DNA from 4 places in the Streptomyces sp. NPDC088810 genome. Region 3 is predicted to be linked to each of the others. Evidence: riboswitches for the same ligand, from Rfam matches in the RefSeq annotation. Region 3 holds a riboswitch; each other region holds the start of a gene.
The links. A riboswitch is a leader RNA that binds a small molecule or an ion and turns the genes downstream of it on or off. The one in region 3 is predicted to bind cobalamin.
Positions count from the first base shown of each region.

Region 1 (7,680 bases), on a different contig from region 3:
CGCCGAGGGTGAGCGCGGCCGTCGTACGGCGGACCCGGGCGGGGACCTCGGCGGTACGGCCGTAGCCGCGGGACTCCATCGCGGCGGCGAGCGCGACCGAGCGCTCCAGCGCGCCCTCCAGGACCGGGAGTCCGACCTGCAGCAGCCCGCGCAGGCCCCGGTCCGGCCGGCCGCGCAGCCGGCGGGCGGCGCGCAGCCGCTGCACGTCGGCGATCAGGTGCGGCGCGAAGGTGAGGGCGACGACCACGGCCACGCCCGTCTCGTACAGCGCGCCCGGCAGGGACTTGAGCAGCCGGGTCGGACTGGCGAGGGCGTTCGCCGCGCCGACGCAGACGAGCAGCGCGGCGAGCTTCAGCCCGTCGTAGGCGGCGAAGACGACCGCCTCCGCGGTGACCCGGCCGCCCAGCCGGATGCCCTGCGCCCAGTGCGGCAGCGGGACCTCGGGCAGCGTGAGCAGGGTGTGCGTGCCCGGGATCGGGGAGCCGAGCGCCACCGCGAACAGCACGCGGACGAGGAGGACGGCGAGAGCGACCTTGACGAAGGCGGTGTAGGAGCGGGCCCAGGGAGTGGGGGAGCGGTGCGTGGCCACGACGTACGCGGAGGCCGCTATGAGGAGCCCGAGGAGGAGGGGGTTCGTGGTCCGGGTGGCAGCGGTCCCGAGGCATATCGCCCAGACCCACCAGGCGCCGGGGTGCACAGCCGCTCGGCGCCGGGTGGGAGCCGGATCGCACTCACCGGGACTCATCGCGCCGCCGCCGTGCCTGCCACACCGCCGCCCCCGCCAGCAGGGCGACCACCCCCACACCGATCGGCAGCCCCAGCGAGGGACCGCCGTCGGTTCCGCTTCCGCTCCGCTTGCTCTCGGCGGAGACCTGCTCACCGCACCCCGCCTCCGGATACCCGGCGATCGCGCACAGCAGGGCGTTGGTGTCGTACCGGAGCGGCTTGGCGACGGCGGCCAGCGCGTCGGCGCTGGTCGCGTCCTCCGGCACCCGCGCACAGGCCGTACGGCGACCGGGCGGCGTCTCACCGGACGGCGCGTCCGCGCGGGTGCCGAAGTCGAGGACGAGGGCGACACGCTTCGTACCGGAAGCGGCGGGCGTACCGGCGCAGATGGAGGTGAAGTCCGCCGTACCGCGCGGCCGGCTCGCGTCCGCCGAGTCCGCGCTCACCGCGAACCGGAAGCCCTGCACCGCGCCGTCGTCGGGGCGGACGGTCGCCGGCCCCTGGGTGGCGTACGTCCAGTGCCCGCCGGCGCGCTCCCAGAAGGACCAGTAGCGGTAGCCGGCGGCCCCGGCCGGCCCGGCGGAGGCGAGGAGTAGCAGCGCGGCGAGCCCGGCGGCGAGCACCGGCACGGCACGGCGGACGACGGTCACGGCCGGCGCTTCTTCCGGCCGCTCAGCAGGAAGCCGATACCGATGCCGGCGACGAGCCCGACGCCGACGATCCACCAGACACCGGTGTTCGAGTCGTCGGACTTCTCCGTGCTCTCCGAGTGCCCCGTGGCGGAGTCCATGTACGGGGCCGGGCCGAGCGCGTTGAGGGAGCTGACCAGGCTGGTGCCGTTGAAGTCGCCCGGCTGCTCGCCGATCGCGTGGGCGGCGAGGATGAGCTGGGCGTACGCGGCCGGGCCGCTCTGCACCGCCCACGGGCCGGCGTTCTTCTCCAGCCAGGCGTACGCCTTCTTCGCCGGCTCGGTCCGGCCGTCCGCGGCGAGCGCGACGACGGCGTCCGCGGTGTTGCCGTAGTCCGGCTGGTCCTTGGCGCCGGGCAGGGTCGACCGGAGGTGCCCGGTCTTCGCGAGGGTCGTCGCCAGGTACGCGCCGGCGTTGTCGGCGACCTGCTCGCGGGTGGGGTGGTCGGCCTCCGCGCAGGCGTCCTGCGCCGGGGACTTGCCGGCCTCCGCCGCGAACCCCTTGCCGAGCGCGCCCAGCACGCCGGCCGCCGTCGCGTCCGCGTTGGCGAGCAGCTTGCCCTTCTTGTCCGGCTGGTAGGCGAGGGCGCCGCCGCCGTCCTGGTCGCAGGGGATGGACCAGGCGGGCAGCGCGTCGTACGGCGACTTGCCGGACGTGTGGACGCTCGCCGGGTCGGTGCCGGCCGCGGTGAGCGCGCCGATGACGACGGAGGTGGAGTTGGCGTCGCTGGAGCCGCCCGGGTAGTAACCCCAGCCGCCGTCCTTGTTCTGCACGGACTTCAGCCAGTTCACGGCCTTGCCGACGGCACCGCCGTGTCCGCCGGTCGCGGCCAGGGCCTGGACGGCGGCGGCCGTGCTGTTGGTGTCGGACTTGGTCTTGCCGTCGCAGGGCTTGGCGGTGTCGGCGCGGAAGGCGGCGAAGGAGCCGTTCGCGCACTGCTGCCCGCCGAGCCAGTCCACGGCCGCGGGGGCGGGCCGGTAGCCGAGGGTGCGCTGGGCGAGCAGCGTGAGCGACTGCCGCCACACGCCGTCGTACGTCGGGTCGCTCTTGCCGTACAGGCCGTGCGGGACCGTCGCCTTCGGCGGCGCGGACGGGGACGGGTCGGCGGCCGTGGCGGGCGCGGCGGCGGCCAGCACGCCTACGGCGGCGAGAGCCGCGGCACTGCGGCGGACGTTCATGGTCGGCGACTGCCTCTCCTGTGGGGAGCCGGGCAGCGCACGGGAGACACCCCGGGCGGCTCGGCTCCGTAGACCTCGACGGTGCCGTGCGCGGCGGACCGCCGGCGCACGCGAGCCGGTCAACGTCCCGCCCGGGGCAGTCCGGCTCACCGCCCCTTCCGGCGGCACACGGTTGCGGGTCAGCGCCGGAATTACACCGGCTTCCCCCCGTACGGGTGTGATGACGACCCCGCCACTTTACCGGCCGCCCCGCGGAGGCCGAGGGGTGGCTGTGGGCACAGGGGGGCGGTGATTGGGGTCACGGGCCGGGGGGCGGTGGACGGGGCCTAGGCCGCGTACACGTCGGTCGTCGGCAGGACCGTTGCCGTCAGGTGGCGGGCCAGGCGGCGCAGGGCCGTTTCGCAGTCCGTGGGGTTGTCGGCCGTGACCACCCAGTGGGCCAGGCGGTCGCCGGTGTTCGCGTGCGGGGCCGCCGTCACCGGGGCGCCTGGGCGGTGGGTGAGGAGCATGCGGTCGGCGGCCGGGTCGTGGTCGGCGGCGGGGTCCAGGCGGAGGTGGGTCAGGCGGCCGGTCACGGTCGGGTAGGCGAACTGGACGGCGGCGGCACGCTGGCGGGTGGGGGTCAGTTCGGGGTGCCGGCCGGTGGCGAGGGCGGCCGCGGCGGCGGCCAGGTCGACACCGGTGGCGCGTTCCACGAGCAGCGGGATCAGGTCGCCGGGGAGGTGCGGGGCGACGTCGAGGACGCGGGGGCCGCGGGCCGTCAGCCGGAGGGTGACGTGCGCGACCGTGTGGGCCAGGCCCAGGGCGCGGACGGTCCGCTCGACGCACTGGCGCAGGAAACGGTTGTGCAGGAGGCCGTCGTGGGCGTGGACGCAGTGCCGCAGCGCGACACGGGCGGGCGGCGGGCCCGGGGTCGTACGGGTGAGGGCGACGATGCGGACCTCGTCGTCCAGGACCACCGTCTCGGCGGACACCAGCGGGTCGGGCGTCTGCTCCGGGTCACCGGGGCCGGCCGTCGGCAGCCGGTGCCGCAGGAGCAGGGCCTGTAACGCCACCGGGTCGGCGCAGGCCGCGGCCGTCTCGTACGGCAGGCCCGGTAAGCCCAGCCGGCCGGTGATCCGCGCGGCGGCGGCCAGGTGCTCGGTGGACCAGGTCAGGACGCCGGCGACCGGATGCCCGGCCGTGTGGGCCAGGACCGCCTCCGCCGCCTGGGTCTCCCGGGCCGGGTCGGCCGCGAGGTGCGCCGAGAGGTACGGGCGCGCCCAGGCGGGCGGGTCCGGGTCGACCAGGACGACCGGGCGGAGCGCGGCGATCCGGGCCAGCGGGAACTCGTCGCACGTCTCCCGGCGGCCGGCCCCGAGGAGCACGACGGGCTGCGCCATGGTGCCTGGACCTTCCTCGAGGAGAGGGCGGACAAGAAACACCCCGGGTGCCGCTCCCCCATAGGCGGCACCCGGGGCGGGTCGGATCTTGCTCTCCGTGCAGTGATCCTCACCCACGGCGCCCCTAACTGTCAACGATAGCTGCGTTATTAGGCAGGGAGCGTTGTCACGTCTGGTCGCCGAACGGGCGAACGGGTAGCCTCGCGTCAGCCCAGCCACCGAACGGATGACACGCCCAGGGGGGACCTCGGTGAGTGACGCCTACGCCTCGCTGGCCGATGTCCTGGACCGGCTCGGCGAGTTGACCGGCCGCCCCGGACGACTGCCGGAGGCCCTCGACGTGGCCGGCCTCTCCTACCGCACCGGCATCCCCGTGGGCGTCGTCGTCGAACTGCTCTCCGGCGGCCGGGCCCCCGAGGCCTGCCTGGCCCAACGCGTGCGCCAGCGGCTGGACTTCATCCGTGAGAGCCGGCGCCGCCCGGACGGCAAGCGGTACTCGCTGGACGAGCTGGCCCGGATCGCCGGAACCAGCCGGCAGTGGCTGAGCGAGTGGCGCAAGAGCGGGATGCCGAGCCTGGAACACGCCGACCGGCTGCGCCGCTTCTTCGGCCTGCCCGCGGGCTTCTTCACGGCGGACGAGCCGGAGGCGCTGCACGAGGCGCTGCAACCGGTGCTGCAGGCCCTGGAGGCCGAGGCGGACCCGCTGTTGCGGCTGCGCGAGAGCGGGCTGGTACGACTGGCCGCCCGGGCCCCGCAGATGAACGCCCGGCAGCTCGCCACCCTCGCCGACCTGGCCGAGATGATCATTGCCTCCGAGCGGGCGGAGGGCACCGGGCGTGCCTGAACCGACCGCCGGGGCCCCGAAGCCGGCCAGGCGTCCTCGGCCGGCGGCCCCCTCCAAGCACCCGAGGTCCCCGAGGCGCTTCCTCGACCGGCTCGTACGCGACACCGTCCGCGGCCTCACCCCGCCGACCGGGCCGGAGGCCTTCCTGCACGCGCTGTGCGCCACGCTCAGTCCCCAGCTGGACCGCCCGGTCCGGCTCAAGTTCGTCGCCTTCCCGCCGGGCCTCGACGTCTCCGGGATCACCCTGGCACGGGACGAGGACTACATCGTCGTGGTCGAGGAACGCGCCCCGGACCCGCACAAGTTCGTCATCGCCGGGCACGAGATCGGCCACATCCACTACGGCACGCTGGACGTGCACTACCCGGCCGGACTGCCCGCCGCCGCCCGCCGGCTGCTGTCCCGCGCCGAGGACGACGTCCCCTGGGACCGGGTGGCGGCCATGGCCACCCGCTCGCCCGCCGCGGCGGCGGCCGAGGCCGAGTGGGAGGCCGAGGAGTGCGGGCTGCGCCTGGCGGCGAAGTTCTCCAAGGTCGTCGGGCCGGGCGCGGCCGGCCGGATGACGCAGGACACCCTCACCGACCGGCTGTCGTCCTCCCTGGGCAACATCGGCGGGCCGTGATGCGCTGGGACCTCGCCGGCTCCTTCGCCGCCTACGCCGTCCCGGCCGCCCTGCTCGCCGTGGCCTTCGTGATCAAGCTGCCGCTGCTGCGGCGCGCCTGGCAGGACCCGATCCTGCGGGCCACCGCGCTGCTGCTCGGCATCGGCGCGATCGTCTTCGCCTCGCTGCCGCCGGCCAACCTGCACCGCATCAACGTACTCTCCGGCATCCCCAACTTCGCAGGCCTGTGGGTCTATTCGCTGCTGACCGCGTACTGCGGTGCCTGCCTGTGGCTCATCATCACCTGGCGGGAGCCGCCGTCCGCCGTGCGCCGCCGCCGCACCCGGCTGGTCTGGATGGCGTACACCGTCATCATCGTCGGCCTGTGGACGACGTTCCTGCTCGGCGACCACCGCGTGGAGCGCACCCGCGACCTCGACACCTACTACGCCGGCACGCCCTGGATGCGCGAGTTCGTCCTGCTCTACCTCGTCGCCCACCTGGTGTCCGCGCTGGTCGCGGCGGGCATGCTGTGGGCCTGGTTCCGGGAGATCGAGGACACCTGGCTGCGCCGGGCGGTGATCTTCCTCCAGGAGGCCTACGCCCTCGGGCTCATCTTCGACCTGGCCAAGCTCGCCGCGATCGGCGCCCGGTGGAGCGGCCGGGACTGGGACTGGCTGTCCACGTACGTCGCCCCGCCGTTCGCCATCGCCGAGGCGGTCCTGGTGGCCGTCGGCTTCCTCGCCGGGCAGGCCGGGCCGTGGGCGGCCGAGCACCGGCGGCTGGTGCGCACGCACCGGCGCCTGAAGCCGCTGTGGCAGACCATGCTGACCGTCACCGCGCCGGCGGCGCCCGCGACCGGCCGGGTCAGCGGTGCCGCCCTCCGCCTGGAGCTGCGCCGGGCCGCCATCAACGACGGCCTCCTCAAGCTGGCCCCGCACCTGAGCGCGCACCGGCGGGAGCGGACGCGGCAGGCGGCGGAAGCGGTGGGCTACCCGGAATCCGCCGCCCGGGGCATCGCGGCCGCGGTGGACATCCTCGTCGCGGCCGACGCGCTGCACGCGCCCGAGGACCGCGACCGTCCGCTGCCGGACGGCCACCCCGGCTCCGTCTCCGTCCCGGACAGCGAACTGGAGTCCGTCGCCCACGCCTTGCGCCTCCACGCGGCGGCCGTAGAAAGGTTCCGCCGGCAGGCGGTCGCCACGGAAGGTCTCACCTCACATGCCTGACATACCCACCGCCCGCCGTACCGCGCTCGTCATCGGCGGCAGCACGGCCGGCATGCTCGCCGCGTCCGTGCTCGCCAGCCGCTTCCACGAGGTGACGATCGTGGAGGCCGACCGGCTGCCGGCGGGCCCCGAGCCGCGCAAGGGTCTGCCCCAGGCGCGGCACGCGCATCTGCTCTGGTCCGGCGGGGTGGCCGCGCTGGAGCAGCTGCTGCCGGGCATCACCGGGGAACTGACCGCGCAGGGCGCCGGGCTCATCGGCGTGATGCGCGACCTGGTCAGCAAGGCGCCGTCCGGGCAGTGGTTCAGGCGGTTCACCGACTCCCGCCACCACATGATCGTGTGCAGCCGGGACCTGCTGGACGCGGTGATCCGCGCCGACGTCCTCGCCCGGCGCCGGATCACCCTGCGCGACGGGACCCGGGTGGCGGGCCTGGCCGGCGACCGGCACCGGGTGACCGGCGTCCGCGTGGCCGCCGGTGAGACGCTGCACGCCGACTTGGTGATCGACGCCGGCGGGCGCGGCTCCCACGCGGACACCTGGCTGCAGGCACTGGGCCACGCCCCGGTCGAGGAGCGGGTGGTCGACGCGGGCGTCACCTACGCCAGCCGGGTCTACGCGGCCCCCGGCGCCACGGCGACCCTGCGCTACCCGGTGGTGAACGTGCAGGCCGACCCGCGCGACGCGCCCGGCCGGGGCGGGGTCGTCGTACCGATCGAGGGCGACCGCTGGCTGGTCACGCTCTCCGGCACCCGGGGCGGCGAACCCTCCGCCGACCCCGACGCGTTCGAGCACTTCGCGCTCACCGGCCTGAAGGACCCGGTGATCGGCCGGCTCCTCGCCCAGGCCAAGCCGCTGACCGACCCGGTGATCACCCGCAGCACGGCCAACCGCCGCCGCTTCTACGAGAAGGCCGCGGCCTGGCCGGAGGGCTTCGCGGTCCTCGGCGACGCCGTCGCCGGCTACAACCCGGTCTACGGCCACGGCCTGTCCGTCGCCGCGCAGAGTGCCCTCGCCCTCGGCCGGACCCTCG
Region 1 covers NZ_JBIVJQ010000001.1:803,017-810,696, forward strand. Annotated here, with positions in the region: gene ACIP4Y_RS03645 (energy-coupling factor transporter transmembrane component T) at 1-745, opposite strand, end outside; gene ACIP4Y_RS03650 (SCO2322 family protein) at 732-1,376, opposite strand; gene ACIP4Y_RS03655 (prenyltransferase/squalene oxidase repeat-containing protein) at 1,373-2,593, opposite strand; cobalamin riboswitch at 2,711-2,840, opposite strand; gene ACIP4Y_RS03660 (hypothetical protein) at 2,920-3,975, opposite strand; gene ACIP4Y_RS03665 (helix-turn-helix transcriptional regulator) at 4,226-4,819, shown strand; gene ACIP4Y_RS03670 (hypothetical protein) at 4,812-5,441, shown strand; gene ACIP4Y_RS03675 (MAB_1171c family putative transporter) at 5,441-6,649, shown strand; gene ACIP4Y_RS03680 (FAD-dependent oxidoreductase) at 6,642-7,680, shown strand, end outside.
Region 1: linked by a shared signal. The riboswitch ahead of ACIP4Y_RS03655 (prenyltransferase/squalene oxidase repeat-containing protein) and the one ahead of ACIP4Y_RS13685 ((2Fe-2S) ferredoxin domain-containing protein) in region 3 are both predicted to bind cobalamin.

Region 2 (7,680 bases), on a different contig from region 3:
TGCGCCCCAGCCTCTGCCCCCACCACGCCCTGATCTACCGCTCCCGCTCGCACAGCTACCGGGAACTGCCCCTGCGCCTGGCCGAACTGGGCGCCATGCACCGCGCCGAGCTGTCCGGCGTGCTGGGCGGCCTGACCCGGGTCCGCGCCATCCACCTCAACGACGGGCACATCTTCTGCACCCTGGACCAGGCGGTCGACGAGGCCCGCGCCGCCCTGGAGCTGATCGCCCGCGCCCACGCCGACCTCGGCATCGAGGCCGTACGCCACCGCCTCTCGCTGCCCGGCCCGGGCGGCAAGTACGTCGCCGACCCCGAGCTGTGGCGCCGGGCGACCGGCCTGCTCCGGGAGGTCCTCGCCGAGGCCGGGGTGGCGTACGAGGAGGCGGAGGGCGAGGCCGCGTTCTACGGCCCGAAGATCGACGTGCAGATCGCCGACCCTGCGGGCCGCGAGTCCACCCTGTCCACCGTGCAGATCGACTTCCACCAGCCCGCCCGCTTCGACCTGCACTACATCGGCGCCGACGGCGCGAAGCACCGGCCGGTGATGGTCCACCGCAGCATCATCGGCAGCGTCGAACGCGCCGTCGCCCACCTCCTCGAAACCCACGCCGGCGCGTTCCCCGCCTGGCTGGCACCCGTCCAGCTGGTGGTGCTGCCGGTCGCCGAGGACCAGGTGGAAGCGGCGGCGGCGCTGGTCCGGGAGGCGCTCGCGCTCGGCCTGCGCGCCGAACTCGCCGGGCCCGGGGAGGGCACCCTGGGCGCGAGGATCCGCGCGGCCCGCCTGGTGCCGTACCAGGCGGTGATCGGCGCCCGGGAGGCCGGCGCCGGGCTGGCCGCCGTACGCCTGCGGGACGGCCGCCGCCCCGGTGCGCTGCCGGTGCCCGACCTGCTGCGCCGGATCACCGAACGAGTGGCGGCACGCGGTACCGCCCTGTGGGACGGGGACCACCCGCAGCCCTGACCCGAGTTGCGCCTCACCCACCCGAGGGGCGCGGGCCCCCGCCCGACCGACCGACAAGAACCCGCGCCCGGGAAGCGGCCCGCGTCCGGGAGGTGGCCAGCGCTCGGGAAACGGCCCGCGCCCGGGAGGTGGTGCGCGCCCGGGAAGTGGCCCGCGTCCGGGAGGTGGCCAGCGCTCGGGAAGCGGCCCGCGCTCCGGAAGGGATCTGCGCCCGGGAAGCGGCCCCGCCCGGGAGGTGGCCCGCGTTCGGGAAGTGGTGGGCGCTCGGGAAGTGATCTGCGTCCGGGAGGTGGCCCCTGCTCGGGAAGCGGCCCCCGCCCGGGAGGTGGGGCGCGCTCGGGAAATGGCCCGCGTCGGGAAGTGGCCAGCGCTCGGGAAGTGGTGCGCGCTCGGGAAGGGATCTGCGCCCGGGAAGCGGCCCCGCCCGGGAGGTGGCGCGCGTTCGGGAAGTGGTGCGCGCTCGGGAAGATCTGCGCCCGGGCCTGGCAATCGATGGCCGGGAACGGTCGCGACGGCCCGGCCTGATCTATCGTCGGCACGACGGAAGGAGTCCGCCGTGACCGGTCAGCCCATTCCCGTGATCATCGACTGCGACACCGGGGTCGACGACGCCCTGGCCCTGCTGTTCGCCGTACGCCACCCGGGACTCGACCTCAGGGCGGTGACCTGCGTGGCCGGGAACACGGACGTGGACGGGGTGGTCCGCAACACCCTCACCGTGCTGGAGCAGGCGGGCGCCCCCGACATCCCGGTGGCGCGCGGCGCCGAGCGCCCCCTGCTGGAGCCCGCCCGCTCCGCCCCCGTGCACGGCGCCGACGGCATGGGCGACCTGGGCCTGCCCGCGCCCGCCCGGACCCCGGTGGCCGTCGACGCCGTCACCCTGCTGCACCGCGAGATCCTCGCCTCCCCGCGCCCGGTCACCCTCATCCCGACCGCGCCGCTGACGAACATCGCCCTGCTGCTGCGCACCCACCCGGAGGTGACCCGGAACATCGAGCGGATCGTGTTCATGGGCGGCGCGGTGGCCACCGGGAACGCCACCCCGGTCGCGGAGTTCAACGTCTGGCACGACCCGGAGGCCGCGGCGATCCTGCTCACCGCCGGGGTGCCGATCACCATGTACGGCCTGGACGTGTTCCAGCAGGTCGTCGTGGACAGCGCCGAGGTGCACCGGCTGCGCACCAGCGCCGAGCCCGGCACCCGCCTGGCCGGCGAGCTGCTCGCCCACCGGCCGGCCCACCAGGGCGAGCCGCCGGAGGCCGAGGAGGCGGGCGGCCTCGGCGACGCCGGCGCGGTGTGCGCGGTCGCCGACCCGGTGGGCATCACCACCCGCCTCCTCCCGGTCGAGGTCTCCCTCACCCCCGGCCCGACCCGCGGCCAGACCGTCGTCGACCGCCGCCCCCGCCTGGGCGAGTCCGAGATCCACGAGGGCGGCCGTGAACGGGCCCTGATCGACGTGGCCCTGGAGGTGGACGTGGAGCGTTACGTGAAGCTGTACCTGGAGACGGTCCGCCGCTAGCTACTCGGCGGCGGCGGAGGCCGTCCAGCGTTCCTCCACCCGGGCGACCTTCCAGTACGCCAGTGCCGCCGCCCACACCAGCACGAACAGGCCGACGATGAGGTAGCCGACGTTGTCCAGGTCGAGGCCGGCGATCCAGCCGGTGACGTCGTCGTGCAGGCCGAACTTCTCGTGCAGGACGCCGACCAGCTCGATGGTGCCGATGAAGAAGGCGACGGCGATGGACAGGCCGGTGATGGCGAGGTTGTAGAAGACCTTGCGGACCGGGTTGGAGAACGCCCACTGGTAGGCGAAGTTCATGAACGTGCCGTCGAGCGTGTCGAACAGGCTCATCCCGGCGGCGAAGAGCAGGGGCAGGCAGAGGATCGCGTACCAGGGCAGCCCGGCCGCCGCGCCGGAGCCCGCCATCACCATCAGCGTGACCTCGGTGGCGGTGTCGAAGCCGAGGCCGAAGAGGAAGCCCAGCGGGTACATCTGCCCGGGCCGCGAGACGGACTTCGTGAGCCGGCCGAGCATGCGGTTCATGAACCCCCGCGAGTCCAGGTGCTGCTCCAGCTCCTTCTCGTCGTACGCCCCCGCGCGCATCGCCCGGAACACCCTGAGGATGCCGACCAGCGCCACCAGGTTCAGGGCGGCGATGAGGTACAGGAACGTCCCGGAGACCGTCGTACCGAGGAAGCCCAGCACCTGGTGGGTGGTGGACCCCTCGTTCATCACCCGTCCGGCCAGCGAGGTGCCGCCCGCGATGAGCAGCGCCAGCAGCACGACGACACTGGAGTGCCCCAGCGCGAACCAGAACCCCACCGACACCGGCCGCTTGCCGTCGGCCATCAGCTTGCGGGTGGTGTTGTCGATCGCCGCGATGTGATCGGCGTCGAAGGCGTGCCGCATGCCGAGGGTGTAGGCGGTGACGCCGAGCCCGACACCGAAGACCTCGCTGCCCACCTTGTAGCGCTCGGGGGCGACGAGAAGAAAGAGGATCCCGAAGGCGACGACGTGCAGGGCGACGATCACCGCCAGCAGTCCCACCGTCTTGACGGTGTCCTCACGTCGCCAGCGGAAAGACGCAGCATCGGCCATCGGTTCACGCTCCAACACCTCGTGGATCACTTCGTGACTGCCGTGGCCGGTCTCCTGGCTGACGGGTCGAACGTCCGCCGTCCCTGCCTTCCCGGTCGTACGACCAGTGGCCCGGCGCGAGCCGGACGGAACGGGAACTCCCCGATCACAGTGGCGAGGGCCGCGTCGACCTTCCATCGACTTCCCGAACACCACGGCCCGCCCACCGTAGGGGGGCACGCGGTTTCCTGCATAGCCGCGTACCGGCGCAGGTAGGCAAGATCACAAACGAGGTGCGCCCTTCGCCGCCCGGCGCGTGGCGCCGTACCGTGCGTTCCCTTTCCGGGCAATGTGGACAGATACAGATTCCGTACCGTCGTCCGTCCCCCATGGGAGCCCGTATGGCAGACCTCTCGCCGGATCTCTCGTCCAGGAACCCCGACTGGTGGCGGCAGGCCGTCATCTACCAGGTCTATCCGCGCAGTTTCGCCGACGCCGACGGTGACGGCCTCGGTGACCTGCGGGGCATCGCCGAGCGGATGGACCACGTGGCCGCGCTCGGTGTGGACGCCCTGTGGCTGAGCCCCTTCTACCCCTCCGAACTCGCCGACGGCGGCTACGACGTCATCGACCCGCGCGGGGTCGACGAGCGCCTCGGCACGCTGGACGACTTCGACGCCCTGGTCGCCGAGGCGCACCGGCTCGGGCTCAAGGTCGTCGTGGACATCGTCCCCAACCACACCTCGCATCTGCACCCCTGGTTCCAGGAGGCGCTGCGTGCCGGGCCCGGCTCGGCCGCCCGGGAACGCTACGTCTTCCGGCCGGGGCGCGGGGCGCACGGGGAGCTGCCGCCCAGCGACTGGCAGTCGGTGTTCGGCGGCAGCGCCTGGCGGCGGGTGCCCGACGGGGAGTGGTACCTGCACCTCTTCGCCCCGGAGCAGCCCGACCTGAACTGGGACAACGAGGAGGTACGCGCCGACTTCCGCACCACCCTGCGGTTCTGGTCCGACCGGGGTGTGGACGGCTTCCGCGTCGACGTCGCCCACGGCCTGGCCAAGGACCTCACCGAGCCGCTCCGGGACGTCGGCGACATCGGCGCGACCGGCGAGGAGGCGCTGCCCCGGGTGGCGCCGGGCAGCCACCCGTACTGGGACCGCGACGAGGTCCATGAGATCTACCGCGACTGGCGCAAGGTCTTCGACGCCTACAGGCCGCCCCGCATGGCCGTCGCCGAGGCCTGGGTGCCGGGCGCCCGCCGTGCCCTGTACGCCCGCCCGGACGAGCTGGGCCAGGCGTTCAACTTCGAGTACCTGGAGGCCCGCTGGGACGCCGAGGAGCTGCGGGACGTCATCACCGCCTCGCTGGCCACGGCCCGGACCGCCGGTGCCTCCGCGACCTGGGTGCTGTCCAACCACGACGTCGTACGGCACGCCTCCCGGCTCATGCTGCCGCCCGGCACCGACCCGGCCGCCTGGCTGCTCTCCCACGGCACCGCGCCCGCGGTCGACCCGGCGGCCGGTCTGCGCCGGGCGCGGGCGGCGACCCTGCTGATGCTGGCGCTGCCCGGTTCGGCGTACCTCTACCAGGGGGAGGAACTGGGACTGCCCGAGGTCGCCGACCTGCCCACCGAGGTGCTCCAGGACCCGATCTGGGAACAGACCGGCCATGTCCGCAAGGGCCGCGACGGATGCCGGGTGCCGCTGCCGTGGACGACGACCGGACCGTCGTACGGCTTCGGGCCCGGAGCCGGCTGGCTGCCGCAGCCGGCGTCGTTCGCGGCGTACGCCGTCGAGGCGCAGGCCGGCGCCGAGGGCTCCACGCTGGAGCTGTACCGCACGGCGCTGCGGCTGCGCCGCAAGCTGCTGGAGGGGGAGACGCTGGCCTGGACGCCGGACGCGCCCGCCGCCGTGCTGGACTTCGCCCGCAGCGAGGGCTGGCGCAACGTCACCAACCTGGGCACGGACCCGGTCCCGCTGCCGCCGGGCGAGATCCTGCTGGCCAGCACGCCTCTGCCGACGGGCAGGACGCTCCCGCCGGACACCACCGTGTGGCTGGCCTAGGGCCTGAAGTCTGAAAGACCTCAGCCCCCCGTCGGACCCGGGTTCGGGCTCGCCCCCGCAGCCGGGGCGCCGCCGCCGCTGATGAGGCCGCTGATGTCCACCGGGCTGGCGGTGGCGGTCGCCGGCGGGGTGAGCACCACCTCCGGCTGGCCGGGGGGCGGGGCCGGCGGGGTCAGGTCCGAGTTGGGCAGCTTCGGCGGGGTGGTCTGCTGGAAGAGGGTCTGGTCGAAGTCGACCAGGCCCGTCTTCTCCATCACGGTCATGTGGTCCAGCACCGTGTCGTTGGCCTGGTCGGCGAGGGCCCGGATCAGCGAGTTCTTGGTGGTGGAACGGATCTTCGCGATCCCGTTGAAGATCGAGCCGTGCGTCATCCGCAGGATGTTGGCGAAGTCGGTGTCGAACTGCTTGCCGGTCTCCGACTTCAGCGTGTTCACGAAGCCCTCCTGCTGCGGGCTCGCCACGTTGGGCAGCGTGATGTTCAGCATCGGTGCGATCTTGCGGCAGGTGGTGTCCAGCGCCGCGTGCCCGTCGATCAGGTGCTGGCTGGCCGTGATCACCGCCTTGGAGCTGCCCTTCTGCAGCCCGATCTGGCCCACCGGGTACTCCCACAGGCCTGCCGCCCGCACCTTCACCACGAAGTCCCGGTCCTGCTCGGTGAGCGGTCCCCACTGGGTGTTGGCGATGACGCGGTCCTGCGCGCTGGAGACCTTGTCCAGACCGAGCATGCCCGGGTAGGCGAGGGCGGCGAGGGTCAGGGCCATCGCACCGCCCACGAAGAGCGTTCCCGTCGTGTTCCGCGAAAAGCGCACCGTTCCTCCTGCCTGGGGATCCCGCCATGACTCGGACGCACAGCAGTACGGACGCGGAGGTGATTTTTCTCAGCGGTGCCGGGTAAAGGATCGCCCCGGCCCGTTGGCCAAACGTTGGCCGCTCCTGGACGGAAGGTTGACCTCTCCTCGGGAGAAGGCAGACCGGGCGCGCCCCTAGATTCGCCGCATGCCCCCACAGCCACCGCCCCGCACTCCGGCCGCGCTGCCCGTCCTGCCCTACCGCAAGCCCACCAAGGGCCGCGACTACTGGGTGCTGGACGACGTCCTGCCCGGCATCGACGCGGTACGGCAGCGGTGCCTGGACAAGGACGACTGGGTGCAGGGGTATCCGTACACCTCCGAGACCTGGCCCGGGCTGCGGGCCATGCCCGGCCTCGAACCCGGTGAACTCGCCCGCATCGAGCGGCTGGTGAAGAAGGCGACCGGGGCGAAGGAGCTGTGGGTGCAGCAGGCGCCCGGCGGCGGCACCCTCAACCACAACTGCGTGCAGGTGGTCGGCGAGGGCGAGAGCGAGCCCCGCCCGCACACCGACTCCCGCGCCCTGTGCCGGTACGCGGCCGTGCTCTACCTCAACCCGGACGTGCCCAAGGACTGCGGCACCAGTTTCCACCGCCAGTCCCTGCCCGGCGGCCGGCTCGGCGGCAACGTCGTCCAGGCCCCGCACACCAACCTCGTCGAGGCCCTCGGCACCCGCTATGTCACCCCGGACGCCTTCGAGGAGGACGTCCGCGTCCCGCACAAGTACAACCGCCTGCTCCTCTACCACGCCAACCTGGTGCACAGCGCCACCGGTTACTTCGTCCGCACGCTGGAGGAGAAGCGCATGACGGCGGTGTTCTTCTGGATGGCCTGACCGGTACCGCCGCGCCGGCGCGGCCGGTGTGAGGCGGTGGCCCGTGCGGTACGGATGCCGGGTATGAGCAGTGTCGCCATCGTGGGAGCCGGGCCGGGGCTCGGGGCCGCCGTCGCGCGGCGCTTCGGGCGCGAGGGGTTCGGGGTCGGACTGGTCGCCCGGGACCGGGGCCGGCTGGACGTGATCGTCGAAGGGCTCGCGGCCGAGGGGATCACCGCGCGCGGCTTCCCCGCCGACGTGCGCCGGCCGGAGGAGCTGGCCGCGGCGCTGGACCGGCTCGCCGACGCCCTCGGGACCGTCGAGGTGCTCCAGTACAGCCCGGTGCCGCACCGCGACTTCATGCGGCCCGTGCTGGACACGGGGCACCGGGACCTGGTGGGGCCGATCGAGTTCTCCG
Region 2 covers NZ_JBIVJQ010000007.1:16,039-23,718, reverse strand. Annotated here, with positions in the region: gene thrS (threonine--tRNA ligase) at 1-962, shown strand, start outside; gene ACIP4Y_RS22385 (nucleoside hydrolase) at 1,519-2,481, shown strand; gene ACIP4Y_RS22380 (HoxN/HupN/NixA family nickel/cobalt transporter) at 2,482-3,561, opposite strand; cobalamin riboswitch at 3,588-3,772, opposite strand; gene ACIP4Y_RS22375 (glycoside hydrolase family 13 protein) at 3,942-5,600, shown strand; gene ACIP4Y_RS22370 (DUF4142 domain-containing protein) at 5,621-6,373, opposite strand; gene ACIP4Y_RS22365 (DUF6445 family protein) at 6,597-7,283, shown strand; gene ACIP4Y_RS22360 (SDR family NAD(P)-dependent oxidoreductase) at 7,347-7,680, shown strand, end outside.
Region 2: linked by a shared signal. The riboswitch ahead of ACIP4Y_RS22380 (HoxN/HupN/NixA family nickel/cobalt transporter) and the one ahead of ACIP4Y_RS13685 ((2Fe-2S) ferredoxin domain-containing protein) in region 3 are both predicted to bind cobalamin.

Region 3 (7,680 bases):
ACCGCCCACCACCCCGGCGAAGACGCCGTACGCGGTGGCCCGGCGCCGCGGGGGCACGAGGTCCGCGACGGTGGCCCGGAGCGTGGACTCCTGGATGCCCATGGCCGCGCCCCACACCAGCGACCCGGCCACGGCCAGGCCGGTGGTGTGCGTGAAGGCCAGCGCCGGGACGGCGGCGGCCAGCACCGGCAGCACGGCCAGCACGTGCGGGCCGATCCGGTCGTACAGCCAGCCGGTGGCGAGCGCGGCCACCGCGTCCACGGCCATCGCCGCCGCGTACAGCACCGGCACCCAGGGCGCCGTCATCAGGTGCCGTTGGACGAGGTGGTACGACAGGACGCCGAACGTGGCGAAGCCGGCGGTGGTGGTGGCGGTGAACGCCGCGTAGGTCCAGAACGCGGCGGGCAGCCAGCCGTCCGGTGGCGGCGCCTTGGCCGGCGCGGGTGCCTGCCGCTCGTACGCCTCCGGGTCCGGGACCCGTGCCCGGAGCCAGAACAGCAGACCCAGCACCGCCACGCCGGGTGCGGCGAGGACGCCGAGCGCGGGGCCGTAGGCGTCACTGCTGAGGGCGAGGACGCCCGCCACCGTCAGGGGGCCGACCAGCGCGCCCACCTGGTCCATCGCCTCGTGGACGGCGAAGCCCCGGCCGCGTCCGGTCACGGCCGTGGCGTGCGAGAGCAGGGTGTCCTTCGCCGGGGAGCGCACCGCCTTGCCGACCCGTTCGGCGACGACCAGGGCGCAGGCCGCCCACAGGACGCCGACCACGCCCAGCGGCGGCACGCAGAGCACGGTCAGGGCGTATCCGGCGATCGACAGGCCCCAGAAGCGGCGCGTGCGGTCGGCCAGCGGGCCGGACACCAGGCGCAGTCCCAGTGCCGCCGCCTCACCGGCGCCGGTGACCACACCGACGACCAGGGCGGAGGCGCCGAGGGACGCCAGCAGCGGGCCGGTGACGGAGCGGGCCCCCTCGTACACGAAGTCGGCGAGCAGGCTGACCACGCCGAACCACACGACGAACCGCCACGGCCCCATCCCGCCCGGCCCCGGCCCTTCCGTCCCCGCTGCTCTCTCGCCCACGGCGCCTCCGCAACCCCCATGCCGAAGCATGCCGCACACCGTCGCCGCACCGGGCCTCGTGCAGCCGAGGCCTGCGTATCCGCGGATGGTGCACCTCGTGCGGATGCTAAGTTCGCGAGGGCGCGGCACGCGGTGGGCGGCTCGGAGGACGAGGAGGTGCTCGCCGCCGGTGCCGGCGTCCGCAGGGGCCTTGCCCGGCCGAGTCCCGCGCCCAGGACACCAGTGACAGGAGCGACCGTGTGACCAGCCGAGTCCTTCTCGTCTCGCCCGCCATGAGCGTCTCGCTGCGGCAGGCCCGCTTCGACGACGGCGGCTCTCTCGACGACGGCGGTGCGGCGCGGGCCCGTTCGGCGGCCGGGTCGCTGCCCTCCGCGGCGCGGGTGCTGGTCTCCCCCGGCGTGCGCTGTCGTGAGACGGCCGCGGCACTGGGTCTGGACGGCGTGCCGGCAGCGGACCTGGCCGGTCTGGATGTGGGCCGCTGGCGGGGCCGCACGCTGGACGAGGTGGGGGCCGCCGAGCCGGAGGCGGTGGGGCGCTGGCTCACCGACCCCGCCTGCGCACCCCATGGCGGCGAGTCGGTCCGGGACCTGTGCGGACGGATCGCGCGCTGGCTCGCCGACGCCCGAGCCGTGGAGGGTCGTACGCTCGCCGTGGTCGAACCGGAGGTGGTGCGGGCCGCGGTCGTGGAGGCGCTGAACCTGTCTGCCGCGCTCTTCTGGCGTCTCGATGTGCCACCGCTGACCGTGACCGAACTCAGCGGCCGGACCGGGCGGTGGAATCTGCGGCTGGGGCGTCCGCTGGCGGCGCCGCACGCGGACTAGGGTCTGCCGGCCCGCGCTGCGCGGTGCCGGCGGAGCAGACGCGGCCACCGTGCAGCGCAGACAGCCGCGGTCGGGCACCCGGCGCGGCTGGGGGTGTCGTGCCGCTGCCGGGGCGGGCCCGGTGAGCGTCGGTGTCCGGAGAACGCCGGAGGGCCCCCGGTTGGTTCCGAAGGGCCCTCTGTCGTCCGGAAGAGGTCAGTGCGCGGCCGGAACCGCTCGCGCGCTCTCGGCCCTGACCGGCCGGGGGTTCAGCAGCCGCTCGGCCAACTCGCCGAAGGCGAGCCCGAATCCGCCCCACAGGACGGCCTGGATGGCCAACGCGGACAGCCGGAACCGCCACAGCAGGGTGGCCGGGAAGTCCTGCGGCACCTCGTTGACGGCCGGCAGGAACGCGTAGGCCAGACCGACGGCGACGGCGAACGCGGCCACCGCGGCCACGGTCGCCCACCAGGTGCCCAGCGCGGGCGCCAGGCGTTTGCCGAGGAGGGTCGCGGCGACCGCCAGGAGGACGCCGAGCAGCATCATCAGGAAGTACAGGCTGGTCCGCTTGCCGATGGTGTCGGGGTCGCCGACCGACGGCGGGTTGGCCGGGTACTTCAAAAACGGCACGACGTACACGGTGAGCAGCGCGCAGCCCGACAGCAGCAGTGCCGTGGCGCGCGGGCCGAATCGGCCGACCCGGCCGAGCGCGAAGCAGAAGGCGAGCGCGGCGATGCCGCCGAAGGCGACCCCGTAGACGAGGACGCCGGTGGCGAGGCCCGCGGTGGACTGGAGGGAGCGCGAGACGACTTCCGCCTCGTGCTCGTGGGAGTGGGCCTCCTCGAAGCCGATCGCCTTGTCGACGCTCGGCTCACCGAGGAGATAGGCCGCGATCAGGGCGAGCACGCCGGCCGCGAGGCCGGCGAGCATGCCCCGTACGAGGAGGTTCCGTACGGTTGCGGAATTCATGGGCGGGCGGTGTCCCCTCGCGTCAGTGGCAGGGGAAACCGAGCAGATGGCGGGCGTCGTGCACCCATTCGTGGACGTCCGTGCCGTTGAACACGGAGGTGGCGCCCTGCTCGGCGCCGACGAAGTAGAGCAGGACCAGCATCAGGATGCCGAAGAAGACCGCCCAGGGAGCTATCGCCTGCAGCGGCAGCTTGGCGGGGACGGCGGGCGTGGTGGCTGTCGGCGGGGCGACGGTCTGCGCCATGGCAGAACCTCCTCTGGGAATTCGCGTCCCATCTCGGTGGTGCACAGGACGACGGCCCCGGGTCTGACTCGCGAGCACCCTCGCGGGGCCCGCACACAGTGGCGCGACCGTTCCGGATTCTCACCGGCTTCCGTCATGCCGTCGTCGATATCGGACAGACCGTACCGCGGGACCGGCACCCCGCCAAGACCGCCTCCGACCGGCGTGATCTTCCTCTCGTGCCGGGTGGGCGGCCGTGTGCCCGGTGGGTCGGCGGTGGCGCGATTCGACTGGTCCCGCTCAGGGTTCCGCGCGCCGGCGCGGTGGGGTGAAGGCGTACAGGTCGAGGATGTCCGGCCGGGGCGCCACGCCCGGACCGCCGGCGCGTACCCAGGTGACGATGTCCTCGGTCGCGGCCGGGTCGTTGACCAGCCCGAGCCAGACCGGTCGCGCGCCGGCGGCCCGGCCGGCCGCGGAGGGCTGTACGACGATGACGTTGGCCTGGTCGCACACGTCGAGGCAGTCGGAGATGCGCACGGGCACCTCCGCCCGCAACCGCGCGGTCTGCGCCGCGTGATCACCCGTCACCTTCGGGCTGCCACAGCAGCAGTCCCGGCACACGACGACCCGGCACGGCACCGGTCCGCCCGCTGTCTCTTCCGTCGGCCTGTCGGGCATACCGCGCCGCTCCCCTCCCGGGGAGATCCGCCCCGGTGTCGCCTGAGGAGGCGACCGCGTGAGTCTCCTGGCTCCCGGGTCGTCGCCCGTCCCGCCTTCCCGCCCCGCTCGGGGGCGGTGGCCTGCCGGGACTCGCTCACCGGTCACAGTGGCGGGACCGCGCCGGATTCGCACCGGCTTCCTCGGACCGCCGTCGCCTTGTGTCGCCGGTCATCATGTCATCACCGGTGGCGGCCCGTCACCCGGCCGCCGTTCGGAGGGGCTCCCGCGGGAGCCCCTCGCCTGCCGTGAACGGTGAGAAGACGATCACGAGCAGGACCCTTCCGGGACTACGGCGTCACGGGGCGAGCAGCAGCAGATCCGTGCGGGACTTGGCCGCCTCGTAACGACGGGCCACGTCCTGCCAGTTGACGACCTGCCACATCGCCTCGATGAAGTCCACCTTCTGGTTCTTGTACTGGAGGTAGAAGGCGTGCTCCCAGGCGTCGAAGACCAGGATCGGGGTGGAGCCCTGGCCGACGTTGCCCTGGTGGTCGTAGACCTGCTCCACGATCAGGCGTCCGCTCAGCGGCTCGTGGGCGAGTACGCCCCAGCCCGAACCCTGCGTGGTGGCCGCGGCCTTGGACAGCTGGGTCCTGAAGGCGGCGAAGGAGCCGAAGGACTCCTTGATGGCCTCGGCCAGCTCGCCGACACCGTCGGCGGCTAGGGGCTCGCCACCGCCGTCCTTCGGACCGGTCATGTTCTGCCAGTAGATGCTGTGCAGGATGTGCCCGGAGAGATGGAAGGCCAGGTTCTTCTCCAGGCCGTTGATCGACCCCCAGGCGTCCTTGTCCCGTGCCTCGGCGAGCTGCTCCACGGTGTCGTTCGCGCCCTTCACATAGGCCGCGTGGTGCTTGTCGTGGTGCAGCTCGATGATCTCCGGGCTGATCACCGGTGCGAGCGCCGAGTAGTCGTACGGAAGCTCCGGGAGCGTGTACAGCGCCATGTCCAACGTCCTCCGACATTATTGCGAACGAGATGCAAGTGCACGTTAACAGCAAGAACAGCCGCATGCCGATCAGGCCTTGGACCTAGGACTCGTGACGTCGGCCGGCACGGCAGCGCCCACCGCGCCTGCCGGGTGGCGTCGCCGAGCGGGAGAGCCAGCGCGGCGAGTGCACGTCAGTTCCCCTGATCGTGTACCCCGGCTCCGTGTCATGGCCGGGACCCTGCGCGGACCACGCGCGTCGGGCCGTCAGTCACCCGATATGACTAATGACGCAGCGTGCACCCCTTGTCCCCACTGGGCCGTCCCCCGTTCGGAGTTGCAGCCGTCCGAGGGACATGAGTCCGTTGGTGTCGTGTCCGTCCGGCTCTCACTCAGGAGGAGACATGGGCGCCAACGACAACGGCCGATCGGCCGACAAGCTGAGCGTGGTTTTCGCGGTCCGCGTGATCGAGGGCGGCGAACAGGGATTCCTGGATCTGTACGAGCAGCTCCGGAAGTCCGTGTCCAGCACCCCCGGACACATCATCGAGCGGCTCGGCGAACCCGTCGACGACTCCCGCCAGTGGGTGATCACCAGCGAATGGCGGACCGCCGAGGACTTCTTCGCCTGGCAGCAGAGCGCGGAGCACCAGGAGTTGGTGGCCCCGCTGCGCCAGTTCGTCGACCAGCGGCAGTCCATGCGGTTCCGTGTGATCAAGGAGACCAAGGGGGTGGCGTCTTGACTCCCCCCGTGCGCGGCCCCGTCGCCGTCCTCGGTCTCGGCACGATGGGCGCCGGCCTGGCCGGTCGCCTCCTCGACCAGGGGATGCAGGTCCGGGTCTGGAACCGGACCCCGGAGCGCACCGCCCCGCTCGCCGAGGCGGGCGCCTACGCCGCCGCCAACCCCGCCGACGCCGTCGCGGGCACCAGCGCCGCCCTCTGCGTCGTGGCCGACGGCCAGGCCCTCGGCGCGGTGCTGCACGGACCGGGCGGCGTGCTGGCCGAGGGCCCGTACCCCGGCGTGCTGATCTGCGCCAGCACCGTCGCCCCCGACGAGGTCGTGCAGATCGCCGGAGAGGTCCCGGCGGTCCTCGACGTCGGCATGCTCGGCAACCGCGACCACGCCCGCGACGGAGAGCTGCGGCTGTTCGCCGGCGGCGAGCAGCGGGCGTTCGAGACCGCCCGCCCGTTGCTGGAGACGCTGGGCAAGGAAGTGGTCCATCTGGGCGCACTCGGGTCCGGCATGCGGATGAAACTGCTCCTCAACCTGCTGATGGGCATAGAGGTGCAGGCCCTGGCCGAGGCCACCGAACTGGCGGAGGCCTGCGGCCTCGACCGGCAGCTGGTTCTCAGGACCATCGCGGGCAGCGGCTTCGCCTCGCCGGTGATGGCGTTCAAGTCGCGGCGCCTGGCCTCCGGCCGCTTCGAGGAGCCGGACTTCCGGCTGCGGCTGATGGCGAAAGACCTCATGCTCGCTTCCAAGCAGGCAGCAGCAGTCGGCCTGAGCCTGCCGCTGGCGACCGCCGCGGCGGAGACCCACGTCCGCGCCACCGAGCAAGGGCTGGGCGACCAGGACTGTGCCGCGGTCACCCGCGCACTCGCACCGAAACCGGAAACCGACACGTGATCATCGACATCCACGGGCATCTGTCCCCACCGGAAGCGGCGAAGCGCTTCCCCATGCCCCCGAGTCTGACCGACGTCGACGGCATGCTCGCCGCTCGCGCCGAGGCCGGCATCGACCTGACCATCATCGGCAGCCCCGTCGGGGCCGGCGCGATGGCGCGGGTTCCGGGCGTCGACAACTACGCGCAACCACGCGACCGGCTGCGCAGCTTCCACGCCTGGATGTCGGGGCTGATCCGGAAGTTCCCGGACCAGTTGCGCGGGTACGTCTACGCCAACCCGTTCGGCGACGACGATCACCTCGAAGGGGTGCGCGAGACCCTGGCGGACCCCGCCTTCGTCGGCCTGATCACCACGTCCAGCGTGCACGGAGAGCTGCTCGGCTCGCCGCGCGCCGACTCCTTCTTCGCGCTGGCCGCGGAGGCCGGGGTGCCGGTGCTGGTGCACGCGCCGGCCGAACCGCTCGGCACGGAACGGGTCGAGGAGCTCGGCTTCGTGGAGCAGATCGGCCGCTTCGGCGACGTCACCCTGGGCATGGCCATGATCGCGTTCGCGGGATGGCTGGACAAGTACCCCGGTCTGCGGCTGATCGGCGCTACCGGCGGCGGCGCGATGGCGCTGCTGCCGGAGCGCCTGCAGACGGCGGCGCGCCCCCGGCACTGGGCCGGGGGCGCACCGCCCTCCGGCCGGCCCGGGGCGGCCTCCGCTCCGCCGGCGGAGCAGCGGGCACCCCAGCAGGACCCCGCGGCCCTGCGGCCCTCGGCCGACCCGGCCGCGGCGCTGCGGCGCATGTACGTCGACACCAGCCCGTTCAGTGCGGCGCACCTGAGCCTGAACGCCGAAGTGCTGGGCCCCGAACGGATGCTGTTCGGCACCGACTCACCGCCGATGGCCGCGCCGCTGGAGGACTTCATCCACATGATCGAGAAGCTGCCGGTCGACGCGGCCGCCCAGCAGCGCATCCTCGGCGGCAACGCCCAAGCCCTCTTCGACCTCAGGAGTCGTCCGTGACCACCACCCAAGAGGCCGTCACCGCAGCCGAGCGGTGCACCCCGGAGTTCCGGCGCGATCCGCACGCGGTCTACGCCCATCTGCGCACAGCGGCGCCCGTCTGCCCCATGAGGCCGCCGCACGGCAACGACACGTACCTGATCACCCGGTACGACGACGCGCGGGCCGCCCTGTCGGATCCGCGGCTGAGCAAGGACATGTACGGGGCCATGGACGCCTACCGGAGGATCTTCGGTGACTCGTCCGTCGCGCTGGACGACAACATGCTCAACTCCGATGCGCCGAAGCACACCCGGCTGCGCCGGCTGGTCAACTCCGCGTTCACACCC
Region 3 covers NZ_JBIVJQ010000003.1:630,015-637,694, reverse strand. Annotated here, with positions in the region: gene ACIP4Y_RS13705 (MFS transporter) at 1-1,077, opposite strand, end outside; gene ACIP4Y_RS13700 (histidine phosphatase family protein) at 1,317-1,898, shown strand; gene ACIP4Y_RS13695 (CbtA family protein) at 2,094-2,846, opposite strand; gene ACIP4Y_RS13690 (CbtB-domain containing protein) at 2,869-3,090, opposite strand; cobalamin riboswitch at 3,127-3,268, opposite strand; gene ACIP4Y_RS13685 ((2Fe-2S) ferredoxin domain-containing protein) at 3,370-3,747, opposite strand; cobalamin riboswitch at 3,808-3,931, opposite strand; gene ACIP4Y_RS13680 (superoxide dismutase) at 4,085-4,732, opposite strand; gene ACIP4Y_RS13675 (antibiotic biosynthesis monooxygenase family protein) at 5,119-5,457, shown strand; gene ACIP4Y_RS13670 (NAD(P)-dependent oxidoreductase) at 5,454-6,341, shown strand; gene ACIP4Y_RS13665 (amidohydrolase family protein) at 6,338-7,351, shown strand; gene ACIP4Y_RS13660 (cytochrome P450) at 7,348-7,680, shown strand, end outside.

Region 4 (7,680 bases), on a different contig from region 3:
TTGGGGTCGACGGAGTAGAAGTTGCGGCCGGTCGGCAGGACGTTGACCAGGCCGCGGGTCGGGGAGCCCGACGGGCCGGCGGGGACGTAACCGCCGTCCAGCGCCCTGAGGATGTGCCCGATCTCGTCCGTCGTACGGGCCAGCCGCGGGACGACCTCCGCGCAGGCGAACTCCAGCACCGCGACGGCCTCGGGGAGTTCGGCGCCGAGGACGTCCCGCAGAACGCCGTGCACGGCCGCGCCGTCCCACGCCCGGGACTCCATCGCCTCGGCGATCCGCCGGCACAGCTGCTCCAGCAGGTCGATCGCGTCGGCGGCGGTCCGCGCCGGGCCGTCGACCAGGTCCGACAGCTCCACCGGCACCTTCACCGGCGCTCCGGGCTCGGCCAGCAGCTCCTTCTCCACCAGCCCGAAGTGCTGTGCCAGCGAGGCCCGCAGCCCCGGCAGCGCGTTCGCCTGCCCGCCCCATACCTGGGACGCCCGCAGCACCGCGAGCACCAGGTTCACCCGCGGCTCGCCGACCGGTCCGCCGCCCAGGATGTGCAGGCCGTCCCGGATCTGCACGTCCTTGATCTCGCACAGGTAGCCGTCGATGTGCATGACGAACTCGTCGAACGCGTCGTCGTCCGGCTGCTCGTCCACGTGCAGGTCGTGGTGGAGTTCGGCCGCCTTGACCAGCGTCCAGATCTGGGCGCGGACCGCCGGGGCCTTCACCGGGTCCAGGTCGGAGACGAGCGCGTACTCGTCCAGCAGCTGCTCCAGCTTGGCCAGGTCGCCGTAGGTGTCCGCGCGGGCCATCGGCGGCACCAGGTGGTCGACCACCGTGGCGTGCCCGCGCCGCTTGGCCTGGGTGCCCTCGCCGGGGTCGTTGACGATGAACGGGTAGATCAGCGGCAGGTCGCCGAGGACCGCGTCCGGCGCGCAGCCGGCGCTCAGGCCGAGGCCCTTGCCCGGCAGCCACTCCATGGTGCCGTGCTTGCCCATGTGCACGATCGCGTCGGCGCCGAACGAGTTCTCCAGCCACCTGTACGCCGCCATGTAGTGGTGCGACGGCGGCATGTCCGGGTCGTGGTAGATCGCGATCGGGTTCTCCCCGAAGCCGCGCGGCGGCTGGATCATCACGACGACGTTCCCGAACTGCAGCGAGGCCAGCACGATGTCGTCGCCGTCGACGTAGAGGGAGCCCGGCGGCTCGCCCCACGCCTCCCGCATGGCGTCCTTGAGTTCCGGGTCGAGCTTCTCGAACCACGTCCGGTAGTCGGCCAGCGGCACCCGTGCGGGCGCTGCGGCCAGCTGTTCCTCGGTCAGCCACTCGACGTCGTGGCCGCCCGCGTCGATGAGCCGGTGGATCAGCTCGTCGCCGTTGTCGGGGTGCCCCTCGACCACGTACCCGGCGTCCCGCAGCGCGTCCAGCACCCGTACCGCCGACGCGGGCGTGTCCAGGCCGACCGCGTTGCCGACCCGGGAGTGCTTCGTCGGGTACGCCGTGAAGACCAGGGCGATCCGCTTCTCGGCGTTCGGCTTGTGCCTGAGCCGGGCGTGCCGGACGGCGATCCCGGCCACGCGGGCGGCCCGCTCGGGGTCGGCGACGTAGACCGGGACCTCGTCGGGGCCCTGCTCCTTGAAGGAGAACGGAACGGTGATCAGCCGGCCGTCGAACTCCGGGATCGCGACCTGCATCGCCGCGTCCATGGGGGACAGGGCCGCGTCGGACTCCTCCCACGCGGCCCGCGAGGAGGTGAGGCACAGCCCTTGGAGCACCGGGACGTTCAGGTCGGCGAGCGCGCCGATGTCCCAGGACTCCTCGTCGCCGCCCGCCGACGCCTGCGAGGCGTGCGTGCCGCCGGCCGCGAGCACGGTGGCCACCAGCGCGTCGGCCCGGCCCAGCAGCTCGTACAGCCCGGGGTCCGCGCCGCGCAGCGAACCGCAGTACACCGGCAGGGCGTTGGCGCCCTGCGCCTCGATCGCCGCGCACAGGGTGTCCACGAAGGCGGTGTTCCCGCTCAGTTCGTGCGCCCGGTAGAACAGCACGCCCACGGTCGGACGGCCGTCCCGGATCCCGTACGAGCCGTGCACACCGAACTCCGGCATCCTGCGCGGCTCCTCGAAGCCCTCGCCGGTCAGCAGCACGGTGTCCGACAGGAACCGGGACAGCTCCAGCAGGTTCGCGGGGCCGCCCTCGACCAGGTACTTCAGCGCCTCCGCGACCACACCGGCCGGCACCGACGACTCGGCCATCAGCTCGGCGTCCGGCACGGCCTCGCCGCCCAGCAGCACGGTCGGGATGCCGGCCGCCTTCAGCGCGGCCAGCCCGTCCTCCCAGGCCCGCTTGCCGCCCAGCAGCCGTACGACGGCCAGGTCCGCGCCCTCGATCAGGCCCGGCAGTTCCTCGGCGACGTCGACCCGGGTGGGGTTGCCGATACGGTAACCGGCGCCGGAGGCCCGGGCCGCCAGCAGATCCGTGTCGGCGGTCGACAACAACAACACTGTGCTCATGCGGGCGCTCCCGGTGGAATGAAAGGCAGTCCTTGCGGCGCGCCCGACTCGATGAGCCGCCAGAGCGCGTCCGTGTCCGCGTGCTGTTCGATCAGGTCGCCGAGCCGGTCGAGCTGCTCCTCGCGCAGCGCGGCGAAGGAGGTGCCGGGCGCGGGCACGAAGCGGCGGCCCGCTGCGGCGGCCACCTCGCGCAGGAAGGCCCGCCGGAAGCCGTCGGACTCCAGCGATCCGTGCCAGTGGGTGCCCCAGGTCTGGCCGACCCGGCAGCCGTCCAGGAAGGGTTCGCCGCCCTCGACGGCGGCCACGCCGTGGTGGATCTCGTAGCCGTCGACCCGCTCGCCCAGGGCTTCGCCGCTGGGCCGGGTGAGGGTCTTCTCGCGGGCGAAGCGCACCCGGACGGGCAGCACGCCGAGGCCGTGGACGGCTCCGGCGCGGGACTCGACCTCGTCCTCGATGTGCTCGCCGAGGATCTGGAAGCCGCCGCAGATGCCGAGGACCGGGCGCCCTTCCGCGGCCCGCCGGACGAGGGCGTCGGCCAGCCCCCGCTCCCGCAGCCACTGGAGCGCCCGTACGGTCCCGCGCGTGCCCGGGACCACCACGAGGTCGGCGTCCGCCAGCTCCTCCGGCCGGTCCACGAACCGCACCACGACACCCGGTTCGGCGGCCAGCGCGTCCACGTCGGTGAAGTTGGACATCAGCGGGATCGCGCACACGGCGACCCGCAGCACGTCCTCGCCGACCGGGGGCGTGACCGTGGACTCCCGTACGGTGCCCCGCAGCGACACCCGCAGCCCGTCCTCCTCATCGATGCCGAGCCCGTGCCGGAAGGGCAGCACACCGTACGTCCGCCGTCCGGTGAGATCCCGGAGCATGTCCAGGCCGGGCTCCAGCAGGGAGACGTCGCCGCGGAACTTGTTCACCAGGAACCCGGCGATCAGCTCCTGGTCCTCCGGCGAGAGCAGGGCGACCGTGCCGAAGAAGGACGCGAAGACACCCCCGCGGTCGATGTCGCCCACGACGAGCACGGGCAGCCGCGCGTTGCGCGCGATCCCCATGTTGACGATGTCGGTCCGCCGCAGGTTGATCTCGGCCGGGCTGCCCGCCCCCTCACAGATCACCGCGTCATACGTGCCCCGCAACTCGGCCAGGCAGTCCAGCACCGTGCCCAGCAGCCGCTGCTGGCGCCCGCCGTGGTACCCGCGCGCGCTCAGCTCGCCCACCGGCTTGCCGAGCAGCACCACCTGGCTGCTCTGCTCGCCGCCGGGCTTGAGCAGCACCGGGTTCATCAGCGCGGTCGGCTCGATCCGGCAGGCCTGGGCCTGCATCGCCTGCGCCCGGCCGATCTCGGCGCCCTCGCGCGTCACGAACGAATTGAGGGACATGTTCTGGGCCTTGAACGGCGCGACCTTCACGCCCTGGCGGACCAGCCAGCGGCAGATACCGGCCGTCACGACGCTCTTGCCGGCGTCGGAGGTTGTGCCGGCGACGAGGAGACCACCGTTCACTTCCCGCGTCCTTTCAGCAGTCGGCGCACGGCGAGCGTGCTGCCGAGGGCGAGCAGGCCGACGCGGCGGGAGAGCCGTACGGCCCGGTCGATGTCGGTGACCCGGACCGGCCGTCCGGTGGCGCCGTTGAGCACCGGGCGGTGCTCGACCCGGCCGCCGTAGGAGAGCGTCCCGCCCAGGCGGACGCCGAGGGCACCCGCGAAGGAGGCCTCCACGGGCCCGGCGTTGGGGCTCGGGTGCCGGCGCGCGTCGGCCTTCCAGGCGCGCAGGGCGCCCCGCGGATCCGGTCCGGCCGCGGCGGCGAGTACGGCGGTCAGCCGGGCCCCCGGCCAGCCGGCGACGTCGTCGAGGCGGGCGGCGGCCCAGCCGAAGCGCCGGAAGCGGGGCGACCTGTGACCCACCATCGCGTCCAGGGTGTTGACCGCCCGGAAGCCGAGGAGCCCCGGAACCCCGGCCGCCGCGCCCCACACGAGGGCGCCCACCACCGCGTCGGAGGTGTTCTCCGCGACCGACTCGACCACGGCCCGGGCGATGCCGTCGGCGTCCAGCGCCTGCGGGTCCCGGCCGCACAGGTGGGGCAGCCGCGCCCGGGCCGCCTCGACGTCCCCGGACTCCAGCGCGCGCCCGATCGTGCGGGCCTCCCGGGCGAGCGAGGTGCCGCCCACGACGGCCCAGGTGGCGGCGGCGGTCAGCGCGACGGAGGCGGTACGGGAGGGGCGTACGGCACGCGCGGCCAGCGCCCCGAGCGCGACGGCGCCGCCGGCGCACACGGCGGTGTGCAGGGCGCCCCAGCCGCGGTGGTCGTGCCACAACGCGCCTTCCACGGCGCCCGCCGCCCGGCCGAACGCGGCGACGGGATGCCCGCGGCGCGGATCGCCGAGAAGCAGGTCCCCCAGGACGCCGGCGGCGGCGCCGTACGCGTATGTGCGATCGGCACCCATCGGCTCAACCGGCCGTGGGGACGGGAACGGGCCTGGTACGGGTCCTCGATGGGCAGCCGAGCATGGCGATATGTGTCCTCACTCAGGGTGTCCGCGCCCTGGTTCGACGTGAATCGGCGGTGAGAGTTCCTGGCTCCCGGGGTTCATTCCCCGGTGACAGTGGCGGGACCGCGCCGGATTCGCACCGGCTTCCTCTCCTGCCGCCGTACATGGCCCGGGCAGTCCACCACGCCCCCGGAACGGCCGTCAACTTGCCTTTGACCTGGGAGGGGAGAGTGTGCCGATCCCCACACCGCGGGGCGTGCGGGCCGTTCGGGGCTACGGCAAAGGCTCCCCTCCGCGGGGAGGGGAGCCTTTGGGTGGATCGGTCAGGCCTTGGCCACGATCAGGTTGATGCCGTACGCCACCGCCGCCGCGCACGCCGCGAAGCAGAGGTAGGCGCCGGTGACGGCGAGGCCGGCGGAGCCGCCCTGCGCCACGGCCTTCTCGCGGCGGTTCAGGCCCGCGATGCCGAGGGTGAACAGGGCCACCAGGCCCACCGTGACCACGAGGCTGACGCCGAACACGGAGCCCAGGGCTGCCCAGTCGATCTTCATAGTGCTTCCTTCGGTAACCGGGTGCTCGGGGTCAGACCGCGGCGGCCGGCGGGCTGGCCGTGGCCGGTTCGGCGGGGGCGGTGGTCTGCTGCGGGAACGCGAGGTCCAGATCGGCGGCGACCGTGCCGGTGGGCGGCGGGATCACGGCGGCGATGGCGGTGGTGACCACGCCGGCCGGCTCGTCGGTCTCCTCGACCACGTTGGTGTGGTCGACGACCTCGCGGCGGGAGATCTTCCAGATCGCGGCGCTCGCGGCGACGAGGAAGACGGCGACGACGGCGGTGCCCCAGTCACCCAGGCCGGTGACGAACTCGGCACCGGCGCCGACCAGCGCGGCGGCCGGCAGGGTCAGCGCCCAGGCGACGAACATGCGGGTCGCGGTGGACCAGCGGACCACACCGCCCTTGCGGCCCAGGCCCGCGCCCATCACCGAGCCGGAGACGACGTGCGTGGTGGAGAGGGAGAAGCCGAGGTGCGAGGAGGCCAGGATGGCGGTCGCGGCGCTGGTCTGCGCGGCGAAGCCCTGGCGCGGCTCCAGGTCGGTCAGGCCCTTGCCCATGGTGCGGATGATGCGCCAGCCGCCGATGTAGGTGCCGAGCGCGATGGCCAGGCCGGCGGAGAGGATCACCCAGGTGGGAGGGTTCGAGCCGGGGGCGAGCGAGCCGCCGGCCACGAGGGCGAGGGTGATGATGCCCATCGTCTTCTGGGCGTCGTTGGTGCCGTGGGCCAGGGAGACCAGGCCGGCGGAGGCGATCTGGCCGGCGCGGTAGCCCTTGCGGGTGGCCTCGCCGTCCGCGGTCCCGCCGATGCCGTAGGAGAACCGGGTGGCCAGCAGCGAGGCCAGGCCCGCGACGATCGGCGCGGCGACGGCCGGCAGCAGCACCTTGGTGACCAGGACGTCACCGTGGACGGCGCCGAAGCCGGCGGAGGCGACGGTGGCGCCGACCAGGCCGCCCATCAGGGCGTGCGAGGAGCTGGAGGGCAGGCCCACCAGCCAGGTCAGCAGGTTCCAGAGGATCGCGCCGACCAGGGCGGCGAAGATGACCTCGGGACGGATGCCGGTCTCGTCGACGAGACCCTTGGAGATCGTGTTCGCGACCTCCACGGAGAGGAAGGCGCCCACAAGATTGAGGACGGCGGACATGGTCACCGCGATCTTCGGCTTCAGGGCGCCTGTGGAGATGGTGGTGGCCATCGCGTTCGCGGTGTCGTGGAAACCGTTCGTGAAATCGAACGCGAGAGCGGTGACGACCACTATCGCGAGGATCAGCGAGAAGCTTTCCATTTACCCAGGCAATCGTTCGAGGTCATTGGCTGGTCGAACGTAGGCAACCTGGGTGAACGGAAGATGAACTGAGGCGGGCGCGAGGGTGTCAGTAACGCGCGCGAGAGATTCCGCTTGTGTCCCTCGCCCCAGGCGCCGCTTGGCTACCGGCCCCGCGCCAGGATCTGCAGCCGGCTCAGGGAGCCGTTGAAGAGATTCTGGTCACCCGGCAGCCGGCCCGTGGTGGCGTACTGCCAGAACGTCCAGTAGTGCCAGCCGCCCGGCAGCGTTCCCGGCCGCGAGGTGCCGTGCCGGGCGATCCACAGGGGGTTCGAGGAGGAGAAGGCGCGGCTGTTCCCGGTGCACAGCTTCCACCACTGGGTCGTGGTGTAGATCACCGGACGGCGGCCGGTCTCCCGCTTGATCTCGTCGCTGAAGGACCGGATCCAGCGGACCATCCGGGCCTTGCCCAGCCCGTAGCACTTGTGTTGCGTGCTGTACGGGTCGTACTCCATGTCCAGCGCGGGCGGCAGCGTCCAGCCGTCCGCCCGCCAGTCGCCGCCGTGCCGCACGAAGTACGCCGCCTGCCGGGTGCCGGAGGACCGGTCGGGCAGGGCGAAATGGTACGCGCCGCGCAGCAGGCCGGCCTTGCGGGCGCCGGAGTACTGCCCGGAGAAGTAGGGATTGCGGTAGGTCGTGGACTCGGTCGCCTTGACGTACACGAACCGGGCGCCCTTCGCCGCGGCGGCGGCCCAGTCGACGCGCTTCTGGTGGGACGAGACGTCGTGCCCCCGGGGCAGCGCGGCGGCGAGCGTCCACAGACCGGCGAACCGGGAGGCTCCGGCGTGCTGTGACGTTTCGGCTGCCTGCCGGGTTCCG
Region 4 covers NZ_JBIVJQ010000001.1:1,391,320-1,398,999, forward strand. Annotated here, with positions in the region: gene cobN (cobaltochelatase subunit CobN) at 1-2,495, opposite strand, end outside; gene ACIP4Y_RS06405 (cobyric acid synthase) at 2,492-4,000, opposite strand; gene ACIP4Y_RS06410 (cobalamin biosynthesis protein) at 3,997-4,941, opposite strand; cobalamin riboswitch at 5,042-5,184, opposite strand; gene ACIP4Y_RS06415 (hypothetical protein) at 5,310-5,537, opposite strand; gene ACIP4Y_RS06420 (anion permease) at 5,569-6,822, opposite strand; gene ACIP4Y_RS06425 (lysozyme) at 6,966-7,680, opposite strand, start outside.
Region 4: linked by a shared signal. The riboswitch ahead of ACIP4Y_RS06410 (cobalamin biosynthesis protein) and the one ahead of ACIP4Y_RS13685 ((2Fe-2S) ferredoxin domain-containing protein) in region 3 are both predicted to bind cobalamin.